Regions from separate parts of the Microbacterium aurantiacum genome, predicted to be linked through region 1. Evidence: predicted binding sites of a transcription regulator. Region 1 holds the regulator's gene; the other holds the start of a gene.
The links. Region 1 encodes LexA, which represses DNA repair genes until DNA is damaged. Its sites were predicted from a motif close to TCGAACANNTGTTCGA; they were not measured.

Region 1 (14,501 bases):
CAGGGGGTCGACGCATCCGTCCTCCTCGACGACTCCGGGGCTCACGGGTCGCCCGCCTAGACTGGTGCGCATGCCGCAGACCGTCCCGTTCACCAAAGGCCACGGCACGGGGAACGACTTCGTGATCGTCCCCGATCCGGACGGAGCGCTCCACCTCTCCGACGATCAGGTGGCGGTGCTGTGCGACCGACGATTCGGCATCGGCGGCGACGGCATCCTCCGCGTCGTTCGTGCCCGAAGCCTCGCTGAGGGCGAGGAAGCCGCCGCGGCGGGTGTCGAGTGGTTCATGGACTACCGCAACGCCGACGGCTCTGCGGCGGAGATGTGCGGCAACGGCATCCGCGTTTTCGCCCGTTATCTGGCGGACGTCGGATGGGCCGACCCGGATGCCGGTCCCGTGCGGATCGGCACGCGCGCCGGGATCAAGGCCGTCACGCGTCACGAGCGAGGGTTCGAGGTCGACCTCGGGCCGTGGCGCGTGGAGTCCGGAGACGTCCTCGTCCGCGTCCGTGGGGGCGGTGCACCCCGACCGGGTCTCGGGATCGACGTGGGCAACCCCCACGTCGTGGTGGCCCTCCCCGATGAGCGCGAACTCGAGGAGCTCGATCTCACGGCGGTGCCCCAGCTGCACCCGACGCCCCGCCACGGAGCCAACGTCGAGTTCGTCGTCCCCGGTGATCCGCTGGTCCGCGACGGGGTCGGGATGATCCGGATGCGGGTGTTCGAACGGGGAGTGGGAGAGACGCTCAGCTGCGGAACCGGCGTGGCCGCCTCAGCGCTCGCCGTGCGGCACTGGGCGGGCCCGGCAGCCCCGGACCGATGGAACGTGGAGGTTCCGGGCGGTTCCCTGGGCGTCCGGACCGTCGACCTGGACGGCACGCTTCACGTGCTCCTGTCGGGACCGGCCTCCCTGGTCTTCTCGGGGGAGATCTCGCTGGCCTGACTCATCTCGCCGGTCTGGCTCAGGGAGCGCGATGGGCTCCGTCGGCGGTGATCCGTGACGGCGCACGCGCAGCACTCGGAAACCCCGGCTCGTCGCGGCGCGGTGCACGCTGTAGCCGCGCTCGAACGTCGCTGCCAACCAGCGTTGCAGGGAGTCGGAGCCGAGGTTCCGCTGCACCACCAGCCAGGCGTCGGATCGCTCGTCCAAACGCGGGATCCACTTCTCCAGCAGACCGTGCAGCTCGTTCTTCCCGACGCGGATCGGGGGATTCGAGCGGATCGATCGGAACACGATGTCGTCGGGAACATCCTCGGGTCGCACGGCGTTGACGTGGGGGAGTCCGAGGCTCTCCGCATTGCGACGAACCAGATCCAGGGCGCGCTCGTTCACATCGACAGCCCAGATCGTCGCGTGCGGCGACGCCATCGCAAGGGACAGCGATATCGGCCCCCACCCGGAGCCGATGTCGAGCAGGTGTCCCCCCGCGGGGGGAGGGGGCGTGTTCGCCAGGAGCACCGCGGTGCCCGAGTCGACGTGATCGGGGCTGAACACGCCGCCGGCGGTCATGACCTCGACCTCCCGTCCCTGGAGTACCACGCGGATACGCCGCAGGTTCTCCGGACTGGCGGGGGAAGCACTGAAGTAGTGGTCGCTTCCCATGGCTCACGAGCGTAGCGGAGGACGCCGCCTGCGCGGGAGGCTAGAATTCACGGATGCCCGGGCCCCGGCATCCCGGAAGGAACTGATGACGCACCACACCACACCGCCCACCGCCGACGAGCAGCCGGTGGACCCGGTGGATCGCGTGCTGTCGCACGCCGACACCGGATCCGGTGCGCGCGTGTTCGGGAACGCACAGGCGCTCCAGGACGCGTCCACCGCGTACGGTGCGGACAGCGACGGCGATCAGTGGGATCGTGAGGAGCGCGCCGCCCTCCGGCGCGTCCCCGGGCTGTCGACCGAGCTCGAGGACGTCACCGAGGTCGAGTACCGCCAGCTGCGTCTGGAGAACGTCGTCCTGGTGGGTGTGCATCCGCAGGGCGCGACCGAGGACGCCGAGAACTCGCTGCGCGAGCTCGCCGCGTTGGCCGAGACGGCCGGTGCCGTGGTGCTCGACGGCGTGCTGCAGCGGCGGCCGCACCCCGACCCGGCGACGTACGTGGGGCGGGGCAAGGCGGAGGAGCTCCGTGACATCGTCGCCGCCGTCGGCGCCGACACCGTGATCGCCGACACCGAACTCGCCCCGAGCCAGCGGCGTGCCCTCGAGGACGTGGTGAAGGTGAAGGTCATCGACCGCACCACGGTCATCCTCGACATCTTCAGCCAGCACGCCAAGAGTCGCGAGGGCAAAGCCCAGGTCGAGCTCGCCCAGCTGGAGTACCTCCTCCCGCGTCTGCGCGGGTGGGGCGACTCGATGTCACGCCAGGCGGGCGGCCAGGTCGGCGCCGGTGGTGCCGGCATGGGCTCCCGCGGTCCGGGTGAGACGAAGATCGAGCTCGACCGTCGTCGTATCCGCACCCGCATGGCGCAGCTGCGTCGTCAGATCCGCGACTTCGCGCCGGCGCGGGACGCCAAACGCGCGGAGCGCAGGCGCAACACGATTCCGTCGGTCGCGATCGCGGGGTACACCAACGCGGGCAAATCCAGCCTTCTGAACCGGCTCACCAGCGCGGGCGTGCTGGTGGAGAACGCCCTGTTCGCGACGCTCGACGCGACGGTCCGCCGCGCCGAGGCCGAGGACGGTCGGGTGTACACGCTCACGGACACGGTCGGATTCGTGCGGAACCTGCCTCACCAGCTCGTCGAAGCCTTCCGTTCCACGCTCGAAGAGGTGGGACAGGCCGACGTCATCGTCCACGTGGTGGACGGCGCCCATCCCGACCCGGCGGCGCAGCTGGCGACCGTCCGCGATGTGATCGGCGATGTCGGCGCGCGGGATCTTCCCGAGATCGTGGTGTTCAACAAGGCCGATCTCCTGGACGACGACGCGCGTCTCCTGCTGCGCGGGCTGCAGCCGGACGCCGTCTTCGCTTCTTCCCGCACCGGCGAGGGCGTTGCGGAGCTTCGGGCGACGATCGAGGCGGCGCTTCCGCTCCCCGCTGTCGAGGTGCACGCGCTCGTGCCCTACGACCGCGGAGAGCTGGTGTCGGCGATCCACGAGCACGGCATGATCCTCGCCGAAGAGCACGAGGAGGAGGGCACCGCGGTGCATGCGCGGGTCGGTGAGCACCTGGCGGCACGCCTGGCGCCGTTCCTCCGGAACTAGTCCAGCGTCAGCGGCGGGATTCCCGGAGGAGTGAAGCCGAAGACCAGCCCGAGGAAGGCGAGCTCCGCCTCGAGGGCGCGCTCGATGGTCTCCGCCCGGCGGAATCCGTGCCCCTCACCGTCGAAGAGCAGATAGGCGTGGGGCACGCCCGCCGCGGTGAGGGCGTCGCGGACGGCTTCGGACTGCGACGGCGGGACGACGGCATCCTCCGAACCCTGCTCGATCAGGAGCGGCGTGCGGAAGTCCTCCGGTCGCGTGAGCGGGGACAGCTCGACGTAGCGCGCCTCGGCCTCGGGGAGCGGCCCGACGAGCCCGTCGAGGTAGCGGGACTCGAAGTCCTCGGTCTCCGCGGCGAGGAGGCGCAGATCCGCGACGCCGTAGCGGCTGATCCCGGCGGCGAAGACATCGGTGCCGGTGACCGCGCGGAGCACGGTCCAGCCGCCGGCCGACCCGCCCGCGATGGCCACGCGGTCCGGGTCTAGCCGCCCCTCCGCGGCCAGCGCGCTGACCACCGCGACGATGTCGTCGACGTCGACGATGCCCCAGGCGCCGCGGAGCCGCTCGCGGTAGGGGCGGCCGTAGCCCGTGGAGCCGCCGTAGTTGACGTCGAGTACACCGATGCCTCGGCTGGTGAGATAGGCGATCTTGCCGGATGCTGCGCCGCCGACGTGCGCGGTCGGACCGCCGTGGACGAACACGACGTACGGCGAAGCCGTGCTCGCGTCCGCGCGGTCGCGCGCCGGAACCGGGACGTCGGGGTTGGTCGGAGGGAAGTCGAAGGCGTGGACGGGGCCGTGCGGTCCGTTCACCGTGACCTCGCGGGCGGTGGGGGTGAACGCCGCCGGCCAGGGCGGAACGTCGCCGGCGATCCGGACCACGTCTTCGGGCTTGTCGACGTCGACGTCCACGAGCCGGAGCGCCGGCATGCCGTGGGCCGTCGTGCCGCTGACGAGCACCCGCGCTCCCGCGGCGTCCTCGATCGCCGCGGTCGCGATGACATCCACCGGAAGGCGCCGTGCACCCCCGTCCGGCGAGAGGAGGACGATCTCGTCGCTCCCGCGGGTGCGCACCGCGACGATCCGGCCGTCGTCGAGAGGGCGGAACCAGCGCGTGCCGAGGACCCAGAGCGGACCCCCGGTGTCGGCGTCGGCCGGGGCGACGGAGGTGCGGGTCCCGGTGCGGAGATCGTGACGCCAGAGGTTCCACCGTCCGTCGGGATCGTCGGAGTAGAGGAGTGTGTCGTCGTCGAGCCAGACCGGTTGCACCGGCGAGGACCCGCCTCCGGCGATCGCGCGCCCCTCGTTCCCGGGTATGCGGATCTCCGCGACCCGCACCTCCGCCCGGTCCCAGGGCATGTCGGGGTGGTTCCAGGCGATCCAGGCGATCCGCCCGCCGTCGGGGGAGAGTGCCGGGTGGGCGACGAAATCGCTTCCGGTGGCCAGGACAGTCGGCGGGGTGCCGGCATCGCCGTTCCAGGGGATCTCCACGATGTCGCGCCGCACGGGTGCGCCGAGGGTCTCGCGGACGGCGAGGAGCCGCCCGCTTTGAACGCTCAGGCCTCCGAAGCGGACGTCCGGGTCCTCCGCGGTGAGGGCGGTCGGCGCCGAGCCGGGAGCGAGGGCGTAGACCCGCTGGTCGGTCTTCTCCACGAACACCAGGAGGTCCTCGTGCGCCGCCCACGCGCCCCCGCCGTACTCATGGACGCGCGAGCGGGCGTTCCAGGGCGTGGGCAGGAGTGTCCGGACATCGCCGTCCGCGCTGCGTGCCCGGACGGCGATGCGGCCGCCCTCGTCGGGAAGCGATTCACCCCACCAGATCTCGTCGCGCGCCGGCCCGGCGAAGCATGCGCCCTCGAGGCGAGGCGACGAACGGGCGACCGATCGCGCGTCCAGGGGTGACGGCCATGCGCCCCAGGCGGGGGCGGACGCGGGAGCGTTGTGTTCCGAGGGGGTGGTCACCCCCTCCACGCTAGAGCGAAACCGTCGGAAGCGCCGCTACCGGGCTGTTTCGACCTCGGCCTGTCGGATCTGCAGGACCTCGAGGATGAGCGCGACGCCGAGGGTCGTCAGGATCACGGCGACGATGTCGCCGATGCTGAGGGGGCGCAGCGCGAACAGCCACAGGACGGCGCCCGCGGCCAGGAGCACGCGGACGAGGACGCGACGTGTCCCGAGCCAGCGGCCGAAGCGACCGGTGTCCACCCCCCACACGGCGACGCGGGCGCGCGCGGCCGCGCCGGCGCGTCCGCCGGCGGCGCGCAGAGCGCGAGCGGGACGGGAGCGGCCGAGCATCCACCCGGCGACGGCGACGAGGACGCCGAGGAGCGCGAGGACGGCGGCGGAGTGCGCCATCGCCCCGACCATCTGTGCGTAGATCACTTCCAGCGCCGACGGCGAGAGGCCGGCGTCCTGCGCGACCGCGCCGACCCCGGCGCCGCCGACGGCGAACCCGGCCGCGAGTGAACCGGCGCCGAGTGCCAACGCCACGCCGGTTCCGAGGACGGCGACACTGCGGCGCCGGGCGAGGAGGATGCCGAGGCCGAAGAGCGCGAGCGTCACGACGGGGAGCCACCACCCGCCCACGGCGGCGGCGGCATAGCCGGTGCGCAAGAGCGCCAGGTTCTGCCCGTCTCCGAGGATGATCACCCGGTCGACGGCCGGGATGAGGGTCGCGACGCCGATCCCGCGATCCTGCAGGTTCCCCTTGACCCGTTCGACGACGGCTCCCAGCTGGATGCCGACCCCGTCGTCGGTGCGGACGACCAGACCGCCCCCGTCGGAGGTGGCCGCCGCGGTCAACGCGCGATGGGCCGCTCGCGTCGTCGTCGCCCAGACATCGGTGAAGGCGTCGGAGGCCACCACGCGGGTGACCGTGGTCTGCACGAGGCTCTCGAGTCCGGCCGCTGCCGGCCGCTGGAGCAGCTCCAGGGCGGATGCCGCACGCGGGGGGAGGCCGAGATCGGTGACGGCCGAGAACACCTCGGCCGTGAGGGCGTCGAAGTCGACCTGGTCGGTGATCGCCTCCATCGTCTCGTCGACGATGAGCGCCTGCACGGACGGGTCGGTCGACAGCGGCGCGAGCGTCGACACGAACGCGTCCTCGTCGACGAGCTGGACGCGGGTCCAGGCGGACACGATCGACACGGGGACGAGGACAGCCGCGATGATGATGCACACCGCGGAGGCGAGGCTGCGGATCCGACCCCGGCCGGATCGCGGTGCGGGCTCGTCATCCTGGCGGACGGACAGTCGGGCGTTCTCCGCTTCCAGCTCGCGGATGCGCGCCTCGAGCGCGGCGTGATCGGAGGACTCCATGGTCATGGGGCCATCATGGTGCACCCGCCGCGGTCGGCGTCGGAGGATCACCCCCGGCGGGTGAGCCCCCCGGGGAGTCAGACGCTGCGGAGGACGGCGACGACTTTGCCGAGGACGACGGCGTCGTCGCCGAGGATGGGTTCGAAGGCCGAGTTGCGCGGAAGCAGCCACGTATGGCCGTCCCTCTGACGGAAGGTCTTCACGGTCGCTTCGCCGTCGAGCATCGCGGCGACGATGTCGCCGTTGTCGGCGCTCGGCTGAGAACGCACGACGACCCAGTCGCCGTCGCAGATGGCGGCGTCGATCATCGACTCCCCGGTGACCTTGAGCATGAACAGGTCGCCCTTGCCGACGAGCTGTCGGGGCAGGGGGAAGATCTCGTCGATCTGCTGGTCGGCGGTGATGGGGACGCCGGCTGCGATGCGCCCCACCAGCGGCACGAGGGCGGCGTCGCCGACCGTGGGGGAGGCGTCCACGGGGCTCTCGGTGGCCGTGCCGGGCAGATCGATGAGCACCTCCATCGCGCGGGTCTTGCCGGCGTCGCGCCGGAGGTATCCGCTGAGTTCGAGCTGGTTGAGCTGGTGCGTGACGCTGGACAGCGACTTCAGCCCTACCGCATCGCCGATCTCGCGCATGCTCGGCGGGTATCCGTGGCGGGCGATCGACCGCTGGATGACTTCCAGGATCGCCAGCTGCTTCTCGCTCAGGCTCTTGCGGCGCCGGGTGTGCGGCTTCTGAGATCCGGTGACGTCGCTCATCTCGGCTCCTGTCTCGCCCTGTGTCGCAGAGCGGTCTTCGAATGTCGGAGGTCCGTGGTGTGGTTCCGCTATCGAAACCGTATCCGCACCTTCGGACCATCGCCGGGATCGGAGGGGCGTGTCGCTTTCGACAGTGTCGGTCCGATCCCGGCATTTGACATCCACCATAGTCGAAGATAGCTTCGGAAGAGAAGTTCGCGTGCGGCTCCTCTGGCCGGGGGTCGCATGCGAACTCCCGAACAGAGAACGGCTCCGACCGATCTCAGAGGAGAAGAACATGACCACCATCGACACCACCTGGTACCCCCGTCCGATCGCCCCGCGGACGCGGCTTCGATTGACAACGCGGGGGCGCCGCGCGCTGGCGTTCGTGGTGGCGCTGCCGGTGTCCGTCGCCATGGTGCTCGCGGTGATCAGCGGCGGCAGCGCTCTGGCGGGACGCGAGGGGGGCGCGCCGGAGGGCACGTTCTCGGCGGTCGTCGTCGCGCCGGGGGATTCGCTCTGGTCCATCGCTGAGCGGGTCGCGCCGGGCGCGGATCCGCGCGACGTGGTCGATGCCATCGTGCGGCTCAACGCCCTCGACGGCGCCGGTCTGCAGGCGGGTCAGAGCCTCGCGATCCCGACGGACTACGCGCCCGGTCGGTGATCGGCCCGGGCGGGCGGGGCGCCCTACGATGGGAGGGGTGACCACCCGCTTGGAAGACCTTCCCCTGCGCGATGACCTCCGGGGGATGACACCGTACGGCGCGCCTCAGGCCGCCCTCCCCGTCGCGCTCAACGTCAACGAGAACACCCACCCGGTTCCGGAAGAGGTCGCCGACGACATCCTCGACGCGGTGGCGCTCGCGCTCCGCGAGGTCAATCGGTACCCGGACCGTGAGTTCACCGGTCTGCGCGAGGGGTTCGCGCAGTACCTCGGCCACGGCCTCGAAGCGGCCAACATCTGGGCCGCGAACGGGTCGAACGAGGTTCTCCAACACATGCTTCAGGCGTTCGGCGGGCCGGGTCGGCGCGCGTTCGGGTTCGCCCCCACCTACTCGATGTATCCGATCCTCACGCGCGCGACGGGCGCGGAATGGGTCGCCGGCAGACGTCGCGAGGACTTCACCGTCGATCCGGAGGATGCCGCTCGGCAGGTCGCCGACGCCGGGGCGGACGTCGTCTTCCTCTGCGCGCCGAACAACCCCACCGGCACGCCGATGGGCCTGGACGCCATCCGCGCGGTGTACGACGCCACGGACGGCGTCGTCATCGTCGACGAGGCCTATCAGGAGTTCGCCCCGCGGGAAGAGCCGTCCGCACTCACGCTGCTCCCCGGCCGCGAGCGGCTCGTGGTCTCGCGCACGATGAGCAAGGCCTTCGCCTTCGCGGGCGCGCGGGTCGGATATCTCGCGGCGGATCCCGCCGTCGTCGACGCGTTGCGCCTGGTGCGCCTTCCATACCACCTCAGCGCGCTCACGCAGGCGGCGGCGACCGCCGCGCTGCAGCACGCCCCGACCATGCTCCGGATGGTCGACGACATCGTCGCCCAGCGCGACCGCATCTCAGCGACGCTGCAGGCACTGGGATACCGCCCCTACGAATCCTGGACCAACTTCGTGCTCTTCGGCGGTGTCGACGATCCCCGCGCCGTCTGGGACGGGCTCTACGAGCGCGGCGTCCTCATCCGGGACGTCGGGATCCCGCACCACCTTCGTGTGACGGCGGGGACCGAGGAGGAGACGACGGCGTTCCTCGACGCGTTGGCCTCGGTAGGATCGGGCGCATGAGCGCCGCCCGTACCGCCTCCCTCTCGCGTGCGACCAGTGAGTCACGCGTCGAACTGGAGCTCGACCTCGACGGCACCGGCCGCAGCCGCATCCAGACGACCGTGCCGTTCTTCGACCACATGCTCACCGCGTTCGCGAAGCACTCCCTGACCGACCTCACGGTCCGCGCCGAGGGCGACACCGACATCGACGCGCACCACACGGTCGAGGACGTGTCGATCGTGCTGGGGCAGGCGATCCGCGAGGCGCTCGGCGACAAGTCCGGGATCGCGCGGTACGGTGATGCGCTCGTGCCGCTCGACGAGGCGCTCGCGCAGGCGGTCGTCGACATCAGCGGCCGACCCTACCTGGTCCACTCGGGCGAGCCCGTCGGATTCGAGCACCACCTCATCGGCGGGCACTTCACCGGCTCCCTCGTCCGGCACAGCTTCGAAGCGATCAGCGTCCACGCCGCCCTGACCGTCCACGTGCGCGTCCTCGGCGGCCGCGACCCCCATCACATCGCCGAGGCCGAGTACAAGGCCTTCGCGCGGGCGTTCCGCCAGGCGAAGGCCTTGGATCCTCTCGTCGAGGGCATCCCGAGCACGAAGGGTGCTCTGTGACAGAGGCGCCTCCCCGCCCGACCGTCGCCGTCCTGGACTACGGGTCGGGCAACGTCCACTCCGCCGTCAAGGCGCTGATCGCGGCAGGCGCCGATGCGCGGCTCACCTCGGATGCCGGGTTCGTCCGGGACGCGGACGGGCTCGTGGTGCCGGGCGTCGGGGCCTTCCACGCGGTGATGGCGGCGCTGCGCGCCCAGCGCGGAGACCAGCTCATCGAGCGCCGTCTCGCCGGGGGACGCCCGGTGCTCGGCATCTGTGTCGGGATGCAGGTCATGTTCGATCTCGGCGTGGAGCGGGGGAACGACACGGAGGGTCTGGGCGAATGGCCCGGGACCGTCACGCAGCTCGACGCGCCCGTCCTGCCGCACATGGGGTGGAACACCGTCACTCCGGGTGAGGGAACGGTGTTGTTCCGCGGCCTCGAGCAGGAGCGCTTCTACTTCGTGCACTCGTTCGCCGCTCAGAGCTGGCCCATGGTCCGCCAGGACCCTTTCCGCGAGCCCGTCCTCACGTGGAGCACCTACGGCTCCTCGTTCCTCGCCGCGGTCGAGAACGGTCCGCTGTCGGCCACTCAGTTCCACCCGGAGAAGTCGGGGGAGGCGGGCATCCGGCTGCTGTCCAATTGGATCGGCGGCCTCGCCGGGGCTACTCTCTGAGATCGTGCCCCGCAGCGGGTCCGTTCCCGCCCCACCCGTCACGCACGAGGAACCATGAACGATTTCGCGTCCACGCCCACGCTGACCCTTCTGCCCGCCGTCGACGTCGCCGATGGCAAGGCCGTCCGGCTGACCCAGGGGGAGGCCGGCACCGAGACCAGCTACGGCGACCCCATCGACGCCGCACACGAGTGGGCCCGCCAGGGTGCGCAGTGGATCCACCTCGTCGACCTCGACGCGGCGTTCGGCCGCGGCAACAACGCCTCCATCCTCCGCAAGGTGATCAAGTCCGTGCGCGGCGTCCAGGTCGAATTGTCCGGCGGCATCCGTGACGATCGCACGCTGGAGGCGGCGCTGGAGAGCGGTGCCGCCCGCATCAACCTCGGCACGGCCGCGCTCGAGAACCCGGAGTGGGCCGCGGATGTCATCGGACGCTACGGAGACGTCATCGCCGTCGGCCTCGACGTGCGCGGCACGACCCTCGCCGCACGCGGGTGGACCCGTGAAGGCGGAGACCTGTGGACCGTCCTGGACCGGCTCGAAGACGCCGGATGCAGTCGGTACGTCGTCACCGATGTGACCAAGGACGGCACCCTGCAGGGGCCGAACCTCGAGCTCCTGCGCGAACTCACCGCGCGCACCCCGAAGCCGGTCGTCGCCTCCGGCGGCGTGTCGAACCTCGATGACATCGCCGCCCTCCGCGAGCTCGTGCCGCTGGGCGTCGAGGGGGCCATCGTCGGCAAAGCGCTGTACGCCGGGGCGTTCACGCTGGCGGAGGCCCTGGATGTCGCCGGGCGCTGACGGAGCACATCCCGCCGATTCGGCGGGCGTCCCCTGGGAGGGGCGGGAGTTCCGTGCGAACCCGCACGCGGCTGACGACGGCTCGGCAGATCCTGCGCTCCTCGACGCCCTGCGCCGCTTCCACGCGGGGGAGGGCTCACCCGTCGAGGTGATCCGGGCCTACCGCGCCGCGCGCCTGCTCATCCCGCTCGTGGCGGAGAAGGGCGACGAGGGGATCGGTCCGCACGGACTGGCCGTCGACAAGACCCAGGAGCTGTCGATCGTGACGGTCGCGGCTCCCGATGGTCGACGCGTCCTCCCGGTGTTCTCGAGCGTCGCGGCGATGCAGAAGTGGGACGCCTCCGCACGGCCGGTGCCGGCGGACGGAGTGCGGACGGCACTGGCCGCCGTGCAGGACGGAACCGATCTGATCGTGCTGGATCCGACCTCGCCCACCGAGTTCGTCGTGCGGCGCCCGGCGGTCTGGGCCATCGCCCGCGGCGAGGAATGGGAACCGAGCTACGCGTCCCCGGAGGTCTTCTCCGGTCTTCAGGAGAGTGTCGGCGGAGAGCTGGCGGTCCTCGACCTCTCTGTCGCCCCGGGTGACCCGGCCGGAACCCTGCGCGGACCGGAGCTGGTCGTCCGACTGGAGCTCATCGCCGGCCTGGACAGTGCCGAGCTCGACACGGTCCTGAAGAGGCTCGCCGCACGCTGGGCGGCCGATGACCGGATCGCGACCCTCGTGGATTCGCTCTCCGTCGCGCTCGTCCGTGGCGCCTGAGACCGGTCAGGTGACGGGGCCGGTCCACTTCTCGCCGGGGCCCTTGCCGATCGGGTCCGGAATCGCGGAGGCTTCGCGGAAGGCCAGCTGAAGCGAACGCAGGCCGTCGCGCAGCGAGCGGGCGTGCATGTCGCTGATCTCCGGAGCGCCCGCGGTGATCAAGCCCGCCAGGGCGTTGATGAGTTTGCGCGCTTCGTCGAGGTCGATCTGCTGCGCGGGGTCGTCGGCGAGGCCGACCTTCACGGCGGCGGCGCTCATCAGGTGGACGGATGTCGTCGTGATCACCTCGACGGCGGGGACATCGGCGATGTCGCGCGTGGCGGAGGCGGCGTGACGCTCCTGCTCCTCCCACTGCGCGTGTCGGTCGTCGGCGGGGCTCGGAATCGTGGTCACGTCATTCTCTCTGCTAGACTTCAGCGGGCTCCGGGGCATCCTGCTCCGGAACGAAAGAGGATTTGATCCCACCCGCGCTTGCCGCTCCAGGCTACCGGGTCATGCACTCCGCCTCGGACGTCTCGTCAGAGGTCGTCCCTCATCGGGTTCGGGTGCGAGAAAGCCGGCGCCGGTGCGCCGTGCGGGTGGAAGCGAACTCCTCTTTCCGCCGCGAGGACACTCGCGGTGGCTGTCACCCGTCACGTCAGAGGAGTTCCGCATCAGCGATCCCCGCACCAATGAGCGCATTCGCGTGCCCGAGGTCCGACTCGTCGGTCCCGGCGGCGAACAGGTCGGCGTCGTCCGCATCGAAGTCGCCATGCGACTGGCTCAGGAGGCCGATCTCGACCTGGTCGAGGTGGCGCCCAACTCCAAGCCGCCCGTCGTCAAGATCATGGACTACGGGAAGTTCAAGTACGAGGCCGCTCAGAAGGCCAAGGAAGCGCGTCGCAACCAGGCGAACACGGTTCTCAAAGAGGTCCGGTTCCGTCTGAAGATCGAGGCGCACGACTACATCACCAAGCTCAAGCGCGCGGAGGGCTTCCTCCAGGCCGGCGACAAGGTCAAGGCGATGATCCTCTTCCGCGGTCGCGAGCAGTCGCGTCCGGAGCAGGGCGTGCGTCTGCTGCGCAAGTTCGCCGAGGACGTCGCGGAGTTCGGCACCGTCGAGTCGAACCCGACCATCGACGGCCGCAACATGGTGATGGTGGTCGCCCCGCACAAGAACAAGTCCGAGGTCAAGACGGAGCAGAACGCCCAGCGTGCGGCGAACAAGGAAGCGGCGCGCTCCGCGCGGCATGCGGACGACGACGACGTCGACGACGCCGCCACGGACGACGACGAATAGGCCCCCAGACTCCCGCACCGCGGGACCCAGACTCCCGCCCGCGCGGGATGCGATAACGAAGGAAGAACAGATGCCGAAGCAGAAGACCCACTCGGGTGCCAAGAAGCGCTTCAAGCTGACCGGGAGCGGAAAGCTGATGAAGCAGCAGGCCGGTATGCGCCACAACCTCGAGGGCAAGTCGTCGCGCCGGACGCGCCGTCTGAACCAGGAGCAGGTTCTGGCCCCGGGCGACGCCAAGGTCGCCAAGAAGCTCCTCGGCCACTGAGCGCTTTCGCACGATAGGAAACAGAAGAAATGGCAAGAGTAAAGCGGGCGGTCAACGCCCACAAGAAGCGTCGCGTCATCCTCGAACGCGCCTCCGGCTACCGCGGGCAGCGCTCGCGTCTGTACCGCAAGGCCAAGGAGCAGGTCACGCACTCGCTGGTCTACGCGTACCGTGACCGTCGTAAGCGCAAGGGCGACTTCCGTCGCCTGTGGATCCAGCGCATCAACGCCGCGAGCCGCCAGAACGGTCTGACCTACAACCGCTTCATGCAGGGCCTCGGCCTCGCGGGCGTGCAGGTCGACCGTCGGATGCTCGCCGAGCTCGCGGTCAACGAGCCGGCGACCTTCGCCTCGCTCGTCGCGACGGCCAAGGCGGCTCTCCCGGAGAACGTCAACGCCCCCAAGGGTGCGTGAGCGGCATCCGCTGACAGAACGGGCGCTTCCCCTCGGGGAGGCGCCCGTTCTCCTGTTCCGGGCGGTGTCGGATGCCGGCGCCCACGGTCCCTAGGATGAGAGACGTGCTGGAGAATCCGCGATCGCCGCGCGTACGCGCCGTCGCGAAGCTGACCAAGCGGCCCGCGCGCGCGGAGACCGGGCTGTTCCTCCTCGAGGGACCGCAGGCCGCGCGCGAAGCACTCACGCACCGCCCCGACATCGTGGTCGAGGTCTTCGCGACTCCGTCCGCGCTGGAGCGGCACGCCGACATCCGCGCCGCCGCCGACGCGGCGGGTGTCGAGGTGGTGCTCGCGACCGAAAGCGTGGTCGACGCGATGGCCGACACGGTCACCCCGCAGGGAATCGTCGCCGTCGCGCGGCAGGCCCCGACATCCGTGCGGGACATCTTCGCCGGAACGCCCCGACTCGTCGCCATCTGCGAAGAGGTCCGCGACCCCGGCAATCTCGGGACCATCATCCGCGCGGCGGACGCCGCCGGCGCGGACGCCGTCGTCCTCACCGGCCGAACCGTCGATCCGTTCAACCCCAAGGTGGTGCGCTCCACCACGGGCTCTCTGTTCCACCTCCCCGTCGCCGTCGGTGTGGACCTGGCCGATGCGGTCCGGCGGGCACGCGCGGCCGGCGTGCGCGTCA
Region 2 (14,501 bases), on a different contig from region 1:
TCGGTGGTCTCATCTCCTCCACGCTGCTGACGCTGCTCGTGCTGCCCGCGCTCTACAACCTCGTCGAGGGGGCCAAGGAGCGTCGCCTCGCGCGGCGCACGGGCGGTGCGGACTCCTCCACGAACGCCGAGGGTGACGCCGCGGGTGCGAGCGGGGCGCCGGTCGCTCCGATGAGCCGCCGCGAGCTGCGCGCGCGCGAGCGCGGGGTCGCCGACACCGCGGGCGTTCCGGTGGTGGCGGGTACTGCGACGGCGCTGGCCACCGTCGCCGTTCCCGTCATCGAGGAAGCACCGGACGTCGAGGTGCCGTCCACGGATGCCGAGCCCCCGGCGGGAGCTGCCGAGGCCGCCGCCGAGGATGCCGAAAGCGGTGGAGCGCTCGAGTCCCCGGTCGACGAGGGCCCCGGCTCGCTGTCCGCGCTCGCGGCGGCCGATCCGGTGATTGAGGAGGCACCGGACGTCGAGGTGCCGTCCACGGATGCCGAGCCCCCGGCGGGAGCCGCCGAGGCCGCCGCCGAGGATGCCCTCACCGGAGGGGTGCACAATCCGGAGACGCCGGAATCGGACGAGGACGAGCAGGACACGCAGGACGACCAGGACAGCCAGGACGAGGAACGGCAGGACTGACCCACCCGCGAACCGGGGTACGGCCGAGTCGGCGTCGCGTCAGGGTCGGCGCGACGCCGAGGGTCTGTGGCTGCGGTCGCGACCGGCAGTCGTCATCCCCGCCGCCCGAGCGCGGGTGCGGCGTGGTGCTCCGCTCAGCGTTGCGTGGGCCGGGGCCGTGGGACGCGTCGAGCCCTGGGTCGACCGGGCGGCACTGATGGTGCGAGGCGTGTTCGGCATGTAGGCGCGGTTCCGCGGGCGGCGCACACGGCGGCGGATGGGTCGGTGAGGTGCCCGCCGCGAGGGCTCGTCGGCCTCATCACCGGGGACGGCACGCGCTGTGCGGTGGCCGGCCGCGCTGCGGTTCGTGTGCGGCATCCATCCGCGTACGACGCGGTTCAACGCCGGGAGCCAGATCCCGACGATGCCGAAGGCCATGGCCTCGTACGCGGCGAGGGTGATGACCTGGAGAATCAGCAGAACCATTCCCGAGGCGATGATCAGCACGCCGAACGCGGTGCCGAGGCGGAAGCGGAGGCTCACCTTCCGAAGACCGAGCGCGAACGCGAACATCGCGAGGAACGACAGGGCGAGGCCCGCCGCCGCGCGGTCGTGCATGTCCATGCTGACGGGGATGGGGATGAGGCCGACGACCGTCAGATGCAGGCCGGCCGACGCGATCGCCCAGCGAAGACCGCGTGAAGCGCGGATGGTCATGACGTGGGAGAGATCGGCGGCGAGGAAGACCGCGTAGAGCACGAGGAGCGCTCCGGCGATGATGACCGCTCCGTTGAAGGACGAGCTGGAGAAGTCGCCGAAGGTGCCGAGCTGCGAGAAGTGCAGCTGCCACCACAGGTGGTCGCGGGTCGTCAGGATCGCCAGTGCGACACCGGCCACGAGGACCGCGATGGCGAGGGTGGAAATGCGCTGCGAGAGATTGATCGGTGCGACGGCGACGGCGACGACGGATCGACGCGGCATCCGTCCGGGCGCACCCACAGGGGGGAGCGTCTCGAGCGGAACATCGGATCGGGTCGTCGTGTGCACTTCGCTCACCGTGAGTCAGCGGCCAGGGGGATCGAGGAGCGCCGCGTCCCCCTATCGGCACGTCCGCGAAGCGCGTCTCCGGCGGCTGTTCCGCTCGCCTCCGTCATCCGGCACTCTTCAAGTGGTATAGAGTACCGCGCTGCTGTCGCATTCTCCCAAATGGTGCGTCGCCGCCTTGACGGCGCACCGCAGTGAGCGCCAAGAGTGCGTGCGTCCGCGGGCATGGGTTCATTCTGGCGCGCGTATGTGTCATCGAGGTTGCGAGCTGCGAGAATCTTCGCCTCCGTTGACGGTTCCGATCCGTGGATGGGCCTCTCAGGCGCGTGGACTAGGCTCGTGCGGTCGGCTCTGGACAAGCGCGTACTGCGCTCCGAGTTCTGTGAGTCCCTGGGGCCGATGGTGAGCGTCGATCGACGCGCATGAACCATCACATGAATGGCCCCCGGCCCACGAGCGCCCGGGTTTGACCGCGATCCGACTGAGATGTCGTCGGGCGCGGCGCTGTTCTCGTGCGAGAACCGAAGGAACAACCATGCCCAAGAACAAGAAGCCCGCCGGCGGCCGCCCCGCCAAGAACTTCGAGCCCCGCTACGGCGAGCGTTCGCAGGGGTCCTACCAGGATCGCAAGCGCCGCACCGAGTCGTCCGCTCCCGGCCGCTCCGGCGCTCCCGCCGGCAGCCGCAGCCCCGGACACCGCGGATACCGCCCCGAGACCGAGGACGCCGCCCCCAAGCGTCGGTGGAGCGCGCAGGAGAAGGTCGGCCGCGACGAAGCGCGCGGCATCCGTACGCATGGGAGCGCGGATCGCGCCGGTCGCCGTCCGGCCGACGCCCGCCCCGAGCGCGGCCGCACGGACCGGATGGACCGGGTGCCGCGCGACGACCGCCGCACGTTCGGCGACGCGCGCCCGTCGACGCGCGATGACCGTCCGCGTCGCTCGTTCGATGACGACCGTCCGCGCAAGTCGTTCGATAACGACCGTCCGCGCAAGTCGTTCGATAACGACCGTCCGCGCCGTTCGTTCGACGAGGACCGTCCGCGCCGTTCCTTCGAGGGCGACCGTCCGCGGAAGTCTTTCGACAATGATCGTCCCCGGAAGTCTTTCGACAACGACCGGCCTCGCCGTTCGTTCGACAACGACCGTCCGCAGAAGTCGTTCGACAGTGACCGTCCGCGTCGTTCCTTCGACGAGGACCGTCCTCGGAAGTCGTTCGACAGCGACCGTCCTCGGAAGTCGTTCGACAACGATCGTCCGCGTCGTTCGTTCGACAGCGACCGTCCCCGTCGTTCCTTCGATAATGACCGTCCGCGCAAGTCGTTCGACAACGACCGACCTCGGCGCGACCAGTCGACCCGCCCGGTGCGCACGCGCGCTCAGGATGACCGCGTCGACGTCGTCCACGATCGCCTCCAGGCGCAGGCCGTCCAGGCCACCGTCGTCGAGGGGGCGACCTTCTCCGATCTCGGTCTCGGTGACAACATCGTGCGGGTCCTCGCGGACCTCGGCGCGGCGTCCCCCTTCCCGATCCAGGCCGCCACGATCGGGCCGATCCTCGCCGGCACCGATGTGCTCGCCCGCGGCCGCACCGGCTCCGGAAAGACCATCGCGTTCGGGGCGCCGCTCGTCGAGAGCATCCTCCGCTCGCAGGCCGGCAAGCGCCGGGCCTTCGGCCGCAACCCGCGTGCCCTGATCCTCGCGCCGACCCGTGAGCTGGCGCTGCAGATCGACCGCACGATCCAGCCCATCGCGCGCAGTGTCGGCCTCTTCACCACCCAGATCTACGGCGGTGTGCCCCAGGGGCGTCAGGTCGGCGCGCTGAAGAAGGGCGTCGACATCATCATCGGCACCCCCGGCCGCATCGAGGACCTCGTCGAGCAGGGCAAGCTCGACCTGTCCGACATCGAGATCGCGGTCCTCGACGAGGCCGACCACATGTGCGAGCTCGGGTTCCTCGAGCCGGTGCAGCGGATCCTCCGCCACACCGCGGACGGATCCCAGAAGCTCCTCTTCTCCGCAACGCTCGACCGCGAGGTCGCCGCGCTGGTGGACGAGTTCCTCGTCGAGCCGGCCGTCTACGAGGTCGCCGGTGAGGACCAGGACTCCGGCACGATCGACCACCGCGTCCTGGTGATCGATCACCGCGACAAGGCCGACATCCTCGCGTCCTTGGTCGAGCGGGAGGGCAAGACGTTGGTCTTCGCCCGCACGCGCGCCTACGCCGAGACGCTCGCCGAGCAATTCGACGATGCCGGGATCCGCGCCCTCGCGCTGCACGGCGATCTCAACCAGGCCAAGCGCACCCGCAACCTCGAGCGCCTCACGTCCGGTCGCGTCCAGGTGCTCGTCGCGACGGATGTCGCCGCCCGCGGCATCCACGTCGACGACATCGACCTCGTGGTGCAGGCCGATGCGCCCGACGAGTACAAGACCTACCTCCACCGCTCGGGCCGCACCGGACGTGCCGGTCGCGCCGGTACGGTCGTGACGCTGATCACCCGTCAGCGCCGCCGCCGCATGAGCGAACTCCTGGACCGCGCCGAGATCGACGCGCCCTTCGAGGACGCGCGGCCCGGCGACGATCTGCTGGAGGAGCTCTCGGGCCGTCAGGCATCGAACGTCGACGCCTGAGTCAGAAGAGCATGGCCGGGGCGGATGCCGCGGCGCGGCCTCGCGCGGTGGTGACCACCGTCGCGGCGGTCGAGCGCCGCTGCGCGAGCCCCGGCATCCCTTCGCCGCGAGGGCTGTCGTCCTCCGACTGTCCGCCGAGGCCATGTCGGCGTAAGAGCGGCCGGACCCGTTTGGCGAGCCAGGTGCGGTACGCCTTCGACGCGTACGCCGCCGCGCCCGGGTAGAGGCCGCGGTACGACGACACCAGTTCCGGATGCTCGCGCTCGAGCCACTGCAGGAACCACTCCTTCGCACCCGGCCGAAGGTGCAAGGCGCCGAAGACCACCCGTGTGGCGCCGGCGTCGGCGATGCGGCGGAGCGCGTCGTCGAGCGCCGGGATCGAGTCGGTCAGGTGCGGCAGGATCGGCATCAGGAAGACCGTCACCCGGAAGCCTGTCTCGGCGGCAGCGCGCACGGTGTCGAGCCGCGCCGCGGTGGACGGCGTCCCGGGCTCGATCGCCCGTTGCAGGACGTCGTCGAAGACGGCGATCGACAGGGCGATCGTCACGGGGACCTCGCGTGCGGCATCGACGAGGAGCGGAAGATCGCGGCGGAGCAGCGTCCCTTTCGTCAGGATCGAGAAGGGCGTGCCCGCGTCGGTCAGGGCGGAGACGATCCCCGGCATCAGGCGGTACCGTCCCTCTGCCCGCTGGTAGGGATCCGTGTTCGTCCCGAGCATCACCGGATCGTGCAGCCACGTCGGGCGCGCGAGCTCGCGCCGCAGCACCTCGGCGACGTTGACCTTCACGACGATCTGACTGTCGAAGTCGTGGCCGGCGTCGAGCTCGAGATACTCGTGCGTTCCCCGGGCGAAGCAGTAGGTGCAGGCATGGCTGCACCCGCGGTACGGGTTGACGGTCCAATCGAACGGGACCCCGGATGCCGTCGGCACGTGGTTCAAGGCGCTCTTGGCGAGCACCTCGTGGAAGACCACGCCGGCGAACTCGGGTGTCGTGACGGATTGCACGAACCCGCCCAGATGCTCCATGCCGGGGAGGGCCCCGGCATCCGTCTCGCCCAATCGCTGTCCCTGCCATCGCATATTCTCAGGGGAACAAAAATTCGACGTTAAGTCAAGGGGGTGCGATTCGAATTAGAACAGTCGCGATGAGATTGGGTCCCGGGTCGTGCGAGACCCCGTGGGCAGGGCACAATGGCCGACGTGCTCCAGGCCGGATCCCCCGAACCCGCCGCCCGCCACGCCGGTGCGCCGCGTGGCGCGCGGATCGGTGTGGGCGCGGCCGTGCTGGCCGTCGCGGCCCTCCTCGTGGGGGCGTCGGCGACGCTGACCAGCCTCACGGCTCCGGCTCCGGCTCCGGCGAGGACGGAAGGCTCGACCGCCGAGGTCGTGGAGTCCGCCGCGCTCTCGGTGGCGGAGGTGCCCGCGTTCGCCGGGCCGATCGCGGCCCTTCCGGTCCCCGAACAGACGGCGCTCGCCGCGGCGGTCGACCCGTGCGCGCTGCCCGAGGTCGTCGCTGCGCTGGGCGCCGGAGACGACGAGGCGGTCATCGCGGGCTTCGGTGGCGCCGAGCCGTTCCGGGTCGCGGTGACGGAGGACCGGGCGCCGTGCGTGAGCCTCGACGACCCGGCGCGCACCTGGATGGTCGTGAACAAGGTCCGCCCCTACGCGCCGATGTCGTTCCGGCCGACGGCCCTCGCACTGCCCGACGGGGTGCGTTCGCTCAGCGGTGGTGCGCTGCACGAGAAGTCCGCGACGGCGCTGGCGACCATGGCCGCCGATGCCCGCGACGCCGGGGTGGGCGAGATCGCCCTCGCCAGCGGCTTCCGCTCGTACGAGACGCAGACGGACACCTACCGCAGCCACGTCGCCGGCCGCGGGGTGGAGGGCGCCGACCTGGTGAGCGCCCGCCCGGGGTTCAGCGAGCATCAATCGGGGTTCGCCGCCGATGTCGTCGCGTGCGACGGCGGATGCGGCACGCTCGACGACCTCGCGGCGACGCCGCAGGGGCGATGGGTGCACGACAACGCCTGGCGCTACGGCTGGATCGTCCGGTACGGCGAAGGCATGACGGACGTGACGGGCTACGTTCCGGAGGCGTGGCATCTGCGCTACATCGGGCCCGCGCTCGCCCAGGAGTATCACGACGGCGGGTGGGAATCGCTCGAGGAGTTCTTCGGCCTTCAGCCCGCTCCGGACTACATCGGCTGATTCGCGGTCACGGATGTCGGTGGAACTGAGTACCCTGGCATCCGGGATGCGATTTCACGGCATCCGTTTGCTCGAGGACGAGAGGACCACGCCATGGAGCGCGACATCTACGACGAGGATCACGAGGCGTTCCGCGACGTCGTGAAGGAGTTCGTCAAGCGGTACGTCACGCTCGCCGACATCGCCCGATGGGATGCCGACGGCGAGGTCGATCGCGACACGATGCGCGCGGCGGGCGAGTCCGGCCTCATCGGGCTCTCTGTCCCCGAGGAGTTCGGCGGCGCAGGCATGCTGCAGGACTACCGCTTCCGCGCGGTCGTGAACGAGGAGATCATCGCGGCGGGTGCGGGAAGCCTCGCGGGGGCCTTCGGGATCCAGGACGACCTCGCCGTCCCCTACCTCGTGCACATGGGCACCGACGAGCAGAAGCAGACCTGGCTTCCGCGCATGGCGACGGGCGAGGTCATCGGCGCGCTCGCGATGACCGAGCCGGGCGCCGGGAGCGACCTGCGCGGTATCAAGACGACCGCGAAGAAGGTCGACGGCGGCTACATCGTCAACGGCGCGAAGACCTTCATCTCCTCGGGCGCCACCGCCGACATCGTCGTCACGTTCGTCAAGACCGGCGAGGGCGACCGCCCCGACGCGTTCAGCCTCCTCATCATCGAAACGGCGTCGGAGGGCTTCGACCACGGCAAGAAGCTCCACAAGATGGGCTTCCAGGGGCACGACACCGCGGAGCTCAGCTTCAGCGACGTCTTCGTTTCCGACGCGAACCTCATCGGCGGGCGCGAGGGCCAGGGGTTCGTGCAGCTCATGATGAACCTGCCGCTGGAGCGCCTCTCGATCGGCGTCGCCGCCGCGGCCGCGGCGCAGGCGGGGCTCGATTGGACGCTGACCTACACGAAGGAGCGCGAGGCGTTCGGCCAGCGCATCATCGACTTCCAGAACTCCCGCTTCGCCCTGGCCGACATCGCCACCACCGTAGACGCCCTGTGGGCGTACCTCGACCGCGCGCTCCTGGCGTACCGCGACGGCAAGCTGTCGGCCGAAGAGGCGGCGAAGGTCAAGTTCTGGGCGACCGAGCGCGAGTGGGACGTGCTCGACGCGTGCGTCCAGCTCCACGGCGGCTACGGCTACATCATGGAGTACCCGATCGCGCGCGCCTTCCTCGACGCCCGCGTCCACCGCATCTACGGGGGCACGAACGAGATCATGCGCGAGATCGTCGGGCGACAGCTCGCCGGCAAGCGCTGAGAGGTCCGTTCTCAGGGCTCCGGGTCAGGCGGATGCCCACGGGAAGGTCGTGGTGAACACCGCGGCGGATGCCGCCCAGAAGAGGATCGCGAAGACGACATCGCGCGCGCGGAACGGCACCAGGTGCCGTTCCGTGCGGCCCGCATAGGCGCCGAAGGCGCGGGCATCCATCGCCAGCGCGACGCGCTCGGCGTGCCGGATTGCACCGGCGAGGAGCGGGACGACGTAACTCGTCCAGCGTCGGACGGCGGCGATCGGTCCGCGCCCGCGGTTCGCGCCGCGGACCCGGTGGGCTTGGCGGATGACCTCGAGCTCGTGCCCGAAGCGCGGGACGAACCGGAACGCGGCCAACGCCGTATACCCGATCCGATACGGAACCCGCAGCTGCTGGATGCTCGCCCGCACGAGATCCGGCCCGGTCGTCGACAGGCCCGGGATGAGCGAGAGGGCCAGGATCGCCGCCAGTCTCAGCCCCGTCGCGAAGCCGATCTCCAGCGCTCCCGCGTAGAGGGTCCACGCCCCGATCTGCAGGACCGGCGCGGTGTCATCGACCAGCGCGGCATCCGTCCACAGCGAGAGCCCCAGGCCGATCGCCAGTGCCACCGCGGGGACGGCGAGCCCGAGGATCAGCGCGAGCCGCACCGACATCCGGACCCCCACAAGGAGGACGAGGTATCCGAGGGCGAGGAAGACGAGAGGCGTCCGCAGGTCGCGGACGAACACCAGCAGGACGATCGGCGGAAGGACCGCGGCGACCTTCGCGAGCGGGTTCAGCCGGTACAGGAACCGCCAGGGCGCGGCATCCGTGATCTCGCGGTACGGATCGACGACCGCCGTGGGGGCGGTGGCGGGGAAGCTCACGACGGAATCCCGTCCGTGCGGGATCGGACACCGGCACGGGCGCCGACCGGGGTCCCGGGGAGGTCGGAGACACGGGTCGCCTCCGCGAGGTGCGGATGCCTCGCCACCCCGTGCAGTGCGCGCGCGAGTGGCGGCATGCGCAGTCCCGCCCGGCCGATGAGATCGGGGTCGGCGAACACCTCCGCCGTCGGGGCGTCCGCGAGGATCCGGCCGTCCGCCATGACCACGACGCGCTCGGCATGGTCGGCGACGAGCTGCATGTCGTGGGTGACGACGATGATGGTCGTGCCGTCGTCGTGGAGGTCGCGGAGGAGAGACAGGAGCTCCTCGGCGCGCGCCCGGTCCTGACCGAAGGTCGGCTCATCCAGCGCCAGGACGCCGGCGCCCGCGACCAGCGCGGTGCCGACGGACAGGCGTCGCTTCTGCCCGCCGGAGAGCAGGAATGGATGGACGTGCGCGCGTTCGGCGAGGCCGAAGCGCTCAAGAAGCGCCGTCGCGCGTTCCCGCACCTCCTCCTCCGAGGCGGCGGTGCGGCGCAGACCGTGCGCGATCTCTTCGAAGACGGATGCGGTGATGAACTGGTGCTCGGGATTCTGGAAGACGAAGCCGACACGTTCGGCGCGCGTGCGCTCGTCGAGCCGGGCGATGTCGTGGCCGCCCACGCGCACGGTCCCCTTCGGTGACGGGAGGACTCCGGCCATCGCCTGGACCAGTGTGGTCTTGCCCGCTCCGTTGGCGCCGACGACGGCGACGAACGAGCCGCGGGGGATGTCGACGGTCACGTCGTGGAGGACCGGCGTCTTCCCCCGTCGGAGGGTCAGATCGCGCACCTCGATCGCCGCGCCGGCGGTCTCGGGTGAGAGGCCGGGGGTCGAGGAATCGGCGACGAGGGCGGACGCGGCATCCGGCGCCGGCTGCGCCTCGAGGGCCGCCCGGAGCTCATCCGGTGTGAGCGGCAGGGGGGCGAACGCGTAGCCCGCCCCCCGCAGCCGCAGCGCGGCGAGCGTGGAGGTCGGAAGCCAGACGCCCAGCGCGGCCAGTCGCTCGGCATCGCCGCGGAGGACCGCGTCGGTCGGTCCGTCGACGAGCACGACGCCGTCGGCCCCGAGCACCACGACGCGGGTGACGAGGGCGACCGCGGCGTCGAGGTTGTGCTCGATGAGCACGATCGCCCGTTCGGGATCGCCCGCGACCTCGGCCAGCGCCTCGTAGACCTCGTCGATGCCGCGCGGGTCGAGGTTCGCCGTCGGCTCGTCGAGCACCATCAGGCGCGACCCCATTGCGAGGGCGCACGCGATGGCGAGACGCTGGCGCCCGCCGCCGGACAGGCGGTCGGGGTTCTCGGAGCGCCGCTCCCAGAGGCCGACGCGTCGCAGGGACGCCTCGGCGCGGGCGAGGACGTCGCCGACCGGCAGGCGCAGGTTCTCCGGTCCGAATGCGACCTCGTCGAGGAGCGTGCCCGTCACCAGCTGCGCGTCGGGATCCTGGAACACCATCCCGACGTGACGGGAGAGGCGCGCCACGGAGCTGGCGGCGGTGTCGAGGCCGGCGATGACGACGGATCCGTCGAGGGTCGCCGGAACGGCGTGCGGGATGAGGCCGTTGAAGGCGAGCGCGAGGGTGGACTTCCCCGACCCGCTGGGCCCGAGGACGAGTACCACCTCGCCGGGCGCGACGTCGAACGAGACCCGGGCCGGTGTCGCGGCATCCTCGCCCTCGTGGGTGATCGCGACGTCACGCAGGCGCGCAAGCGGACCGGGCCCGGAAGGTGAGCCGGAACCGGGCGCGGGAAGCGGGTGTGCAGTCACGGCGGGCCTCGGTAGGTGAGTGTCACCTAACCTATCGCGGCGGGCTCGTGTTGCTCCGGGTCAGCGACGGGCGACGCCGGCGCGGCGGAGGGCGACGCCGATGCCGAGCCCGAGGGCCGTCCAGGCGACGGGGCCGAGCACCGAGACGACGAGGTAGATCACCTGTGCCCAGGTCGGGAGCGACGCGAGGTCGGCGGCGAAGGCGACGACGACGGCGACGAGGATGCCGATGACGATCGCCGAGATGAAGAACCGCCACGCATCCCACACCCGGTAGCGGGTGAGGGCGGCGACGAGCTCCTGGATCCCCCCGAACAGCAGCGCGGTGCCGATGAAGCGCAGCGCCCACTGCGGCGCCATCGCGCTGGCGACGAGCGCGGCGAAGACGTGGGAGAGGAGCGCCACCCACGGGAGTCGGACGACCTCCTGCGCGATGATGCCCGGCAGCACGTGGGAGCCGAGCACGATGCCGTACAGGATCGGCACGGCCAGGAGCACCACCGGGGTCACCCATCCGGCGATGCCGCCGAGGAGACCTGTCGCCACGCCGATCGCGGCGCTCGTGAGCAGCACGCGCGTGGAGAGGACGGAGGTTCGGGCCACGTCCCTCAGCGTATCGCCGGTGGACGGGGGCGCGGATCGCGGGCGGCCGGGAGAAACCGGGGCGGGAGCTGTCCGCGTCGAAAACGCGTGATCGACCGGGGGTGCTGCGGCGCGTCGAGGCGATCGGTGTCGGGATGTCCCGCGTTTTCGACCGCGGCGGGCGAAGACCGGCGCTGGGGCGGTGTCAGACGCGGCGCTTGCGGCGCGTGAGACGGACGGCCGGCATGGGCGGGGCGGGGATGCGCTCGTCGCCGTGGTCGACGACCGCGCCGAACCGGTCGGCACCGGCCTCCCACGCCTCGCGCGCTTCGACGATCTCGTCGTGGCTGCGGCCGACGAAGTTCCACCACATGACGATGTCGTCCTCGAACGGCTCACCCCCGAGGAGGAACACCCGGGCCCCATCGGTGCTCTCGATCTCGATGTGATCGCGGGTGAGTCCGAGGTACAGGAGGTGCTCGTCGTCCAGGTCGACCGGGTCGTCGGCGCCCTCGACGTGCGTCGCGACCCGCAGATCCCCCTCGACACCCATCAGCGCGTGCTCCCACGCGGGATCCAGGGGGACGCGGACGCGGGATCCGGGCGGCACGACGATCTCTGCGCCGACGATCGGGGTGTAAGTCGTGGCGGGGGAGGAGACGCCGCCGAGGGTGCCGAGGACCACGGTCGCCGCACCCGGCTCGCCCGCCGTCGCCTCCAATGTCAGCGAGGGGAGGTCGCTGTGCTGCTCGAACGCGGGTCCGCCGTGACGGCGCGACTCCGGGAGCGCGACCCACAGCTGCAGGGCGTCCAGCGGCGTGGCCTCCTCGCCGAGGGAGTACTCCGAGTGCGCGATGCCGGCGCCGCTCGTCATGAGGTTGAGCGCCCCGCGTCGCACGATCACGTCGCTGCCCACCGAGTCGCGATGACGGACGTCGCCGACGAACGGCCACGTCACCGTCTGCAGCCCGATGTGCGGGTGCGGTTCGACGCGCATCCGCGTGACCTGCGGCCCGAACCGGTCGAGGAAGCACCACGCCCCGACGAGCGGCAGGTCGCGCTGCGGCAACGCGCGGCGGACCGACATCGCCCGCACGCCGCCGAGCGGCACCTCGCGGGCTTCGAGCAGCAGGGCGCGGGGGCCGTCGCACTCGGAGGCGGTCTCCGTGGCGACGGCGTCGTCGGTGTCGAGTCGGGTCATCTCGGACCTCAGCCTTCGGAGGCCTCGGGTCGCGGCGTCGGCCAGTCCACCGTGAGCCCGTCGACATCGTTCTCGCTCAGGTACTTCGCGACGAACGGGCAGTAGGGCCGGACCGTCTCACCGCTGCGGGCGACGTCGGCCATGGCCCCGGCGACGAGGGTGCCGCCCAGTCCCTGCCCGCGAAAGGCGGGATCGGTCTGGGTGTGGGTGAACCGGAGGCGGCCCTTCGGGTCGGTGCTGAACTCGCTGAAGCCGGCGAGCTCGCCGTCGACGTGGATCTCGTAGCGCCCGGCCTCGTCGTTGCGGGTGACGGTCGTCTGGTCGTTGTCGGTCACGGTGGTCCTCTCGTCGTGATCCTCAACGTAGGCGCGCGGCATCCGATTCCGCCAGCGACTGGCAGAGTGGGGGGATGCCCGCGACCCTGACCGAGTCCCTCGCGTCGGCCGCCGGCGATGCGGATGCCGTGTACGACGTCTTCGTCGAATGGGCCACCGACCGGGGTTTCACCCTCTATCCGGCCCAGGACGAGGCCGTCATCGAGCTGGTCTCGGGCGCGCACGTGATCCTGTCCACCCCGACCGGCACCGGCAAGTCGCTCGTCGCCGTCGCGGCGCACGCCGCCTCGCTCGCCCGAGGCGGCCGCACGTACTACACGGCGCCGATCAAGGCCCTGGTGAGCGAGAAGTTCTTCGCGCTCGTGGAGATCTTCGGCGCCGACAAGGTCGGCATGGTCACGGGGGATTCCTCCGTGAACCCCGATGCGGCGATCGTCTGCTGCACGGCCGAGATCCTCGCGAACCTCGCCCTCCGACAGGGGACGGATGCCGCGATCGACCAGGTCGTCATGGACGAGTTCCACTACTACGGCGACCCCGAGCGCGGGTGGGCGTGGCAGGTGCCGCTGCTGACCCTCACCGGCACGCAGTTCCTCCTGATGTCGGCGACGCTCGGCGACGTCACCGCCATCGCGGACGATCTGCGGGAGCGCACCGGACGCCCGGTCGCGGAGGTCACCGGCGTCGAGCGCCCGGTGCCGCTGCACCACGACTACGAGCGGATGCCGGTCCACGAGGTCGTCCAGCGGCTCATGGATCAGGGCGAGACGCCGGTGTACATCGTCCACTTCTCCCAGGCGCAGGCGGTCGAGCGCGCGCAGGCCCTGTCGTCGGCGAAGGTCGCCACGCGCGAGCAGCGTGACGCCATCGCGGAGGCGATCGGCGGGTTCCGCTTCACCACCGCGTTCGGCAAGACCCTGTCGCGGCTCGTGCGCGCGGGGATCGGCATCCATCACGCGGGCATGCTCCCGCGCTACCGCCGTCTGGTCGAGACGCTCGCGCAGCGCGGACTCCTGCGGGTCATCTGCGGCACCGACACGCTCGGCGTCGGCATCAACGTCCCCATCCGGACGGTCGTGATCACGGCGCTGTCGAAGTACGACGGCACGCGGATGCGGCAGCTCTCGGCGCGCGAGTTCCATCAGGTCGCCGGGCGCGCGGGCCGCGCCGGGTACGACCCCTACGGCAACGTCATCGTGATGGCGCCGGAGTGGGAGATCGAGAACGAGGCGGCGCTGCGGAAGGCCGGCGACGACGCGGCGAAGCGGAAGAAGATCGTTCGTAAGAAGGCGCCGACGGGTGTCGTGAACTGGGGGCTGGGGTCGTTCGAGCGCCTGGTCGCGGCCACGCCCGAGCCGCTGACGCCGCACATGCAGATGACCGCGGCGATGCTCATCAACGTCATCGGTCGCGGCGGGGACGTCTTCGGCAACGTGCGCGCGCTCGTGTCCGACAACCACGAACCCCTCGCCCGCCGGTACGAGCTCGCCCGGCGCGCGCTGGCGATCTTCCGGACGCTCCGCGCCGCCGGCATCGTCGAGGTCGACCGCACGAGCCCTGAGCCCGTGGTGCGCCTGACGGTCGACCTCCAGCCGAACTTCGCGCTCAACCAGCCGCTGTCGCCGTTCGCGCTCGCCGCGATCGACCTGCTCGATCGCGACAGCGGAGCACCGCAGGAGGACGGTACGGGCTCGGGCCACTACGCCCTCGACGTCGTCAGTGTCATCGAGGCGACGCTCGACGATCCGCGGGCGATCCTGTCGCAGCAGGAGTACCGCGCGCGCGGGGAAGCGGTCGCGGCGATGAAGCGCGACGGCATCGAGTACGACGAGCGCATGGCGCTCCTCGAGGAGATCACCTACCCGAAGCCGCTCGCCGACCTGCTCGCGCAGTCGTTCGAGGTCTTCGCGTCGAGCCAGCCGTGGGTCCGCGACTTCGAGCTGTCGCCCAAGTCGGTGGTGCGCGAC

Region 2: a site for LexA is predicted at 5,371-5,386, ahead of KZC50_RS03485 (Rv2578c family radical SAM protein). Genes of this name have one in related genera too.

Annotation. Positions count from the first base shown of each region.
Region 1 covers NZ_JAHWXH010000004.1:18,501-33,001, reverse strand. Annotated here, with positions in the region: gene miaA (tRNA (adenosine(37)-N6)-dimethylallyltransferase MiaA) at 1-60, shown strand, start outside; gene dapF (diaminopimelate epimerase) at 71-943, shown strand; partial or broken gene KZC50_RS14220 (class I SAM-dependent methyltransferase) at 965-1,603, opposite strand; gene hflX (GTPase HflX) at 1,689-3,209, shown strand; gene KZC50_RS14210 (S9 family peptidase) at 3,206-5,167, opposite strand; gene KZC50_RS14205 (hypothetical protein) at 5,204-6,529, opposite strand; gene lexA (transcriptional repressor LexA) at 6,601-7,281, opposite strand; gene KZC50_RS14195 (LysM peptidoglycan-binding domain-containing protein) at 7,559-7,927, shown strand; gene KZC50_RS14190 (histidinol-phosphate transaminase) at 7,956-9,050, shown strand; gene hisB (imidazoleglycerol-phosphate dehydratase HisB) at 9,047-9,652, shown strand; gene hisH (imidazole glycerol phosphate synthase subunit HisH) at 9,649-10,308, shown strand; gene priA (bifunctional 1-(5-phosphoribosyl)-5-((5-phosphoribosylamino)methylideneamino)imidazole-4-carboxamide isomerase/phosphoribosylanthranilate isomerase PriA) at 10,363-11,109, shown strand; gene KZC50_RS14170 (SseB family protein) at 11,093-11,869, shown strand; gene KZC50_RS14165 (DUF1844 domain-containing protein) at 11,876-12,262, opposite strand; gene infC (translation initiation factor IF-3) at 12,555-13,148, shown strand; gene rpmI (50S ribosomal protein L35) at 13,219-13,413, shown strand; gene rplT (50S ribosomal protein L20) at 13,443-13,826, shown strand; gene KZC50_RS14145 (TrmH family RNA methyltransferase) at 13,931-14,501, shown strand, end outside.
Region 2 covers NZ_JAHWXH010000001.1:735,905-750,405, reverse strand. Annotated here, with positions in the region: gene KZC50_RS03500 (efflux RND transporter permease subunit) at 1-626, shown strand, start outside; gene KZC50_RS03495 (DUF998 domain-containing protein) at 666-1,652, opposite strand; gene KZC50_RS03490 (DEAD/DEAH box helicase) at 2,185-4,281, shown strand; gene KZC50_RS03485 (Rv2578c family radical SAM protein) at 4,283-5,362, opposite strand; gene KZC50_RS03480 (M15 family metallopeptidase) at 5,474-6,490, shown strand; gene KZC50_RS03475 (acyl-CoA dehydrogenase family protein) at 6,584-7,747, shown strand; gene KZC50_RS03470 (energy-coupling factor transporter transmembrane component T family protein) at 7,772-8,608, opposite strand; gene KZC50_RS03465 (ABC transporter ATP-binding protein) at 8,605-10,416, opposite strand; gene KZC50_RS03460 (ECF transporter S component) at 10,477-11,019, opposite strand; gene KZC50_RS03455 (pirin family protein) at 11,204-12,199, opposite strand; gene KZC50_RS03450 (GNAT family N-acetyltransferase) at 12,208-12,576, opposite strand; gene KZC50_RS03445 (DEAD/DEAH box helicase) at 12,609-14,501, shown strand, end outside.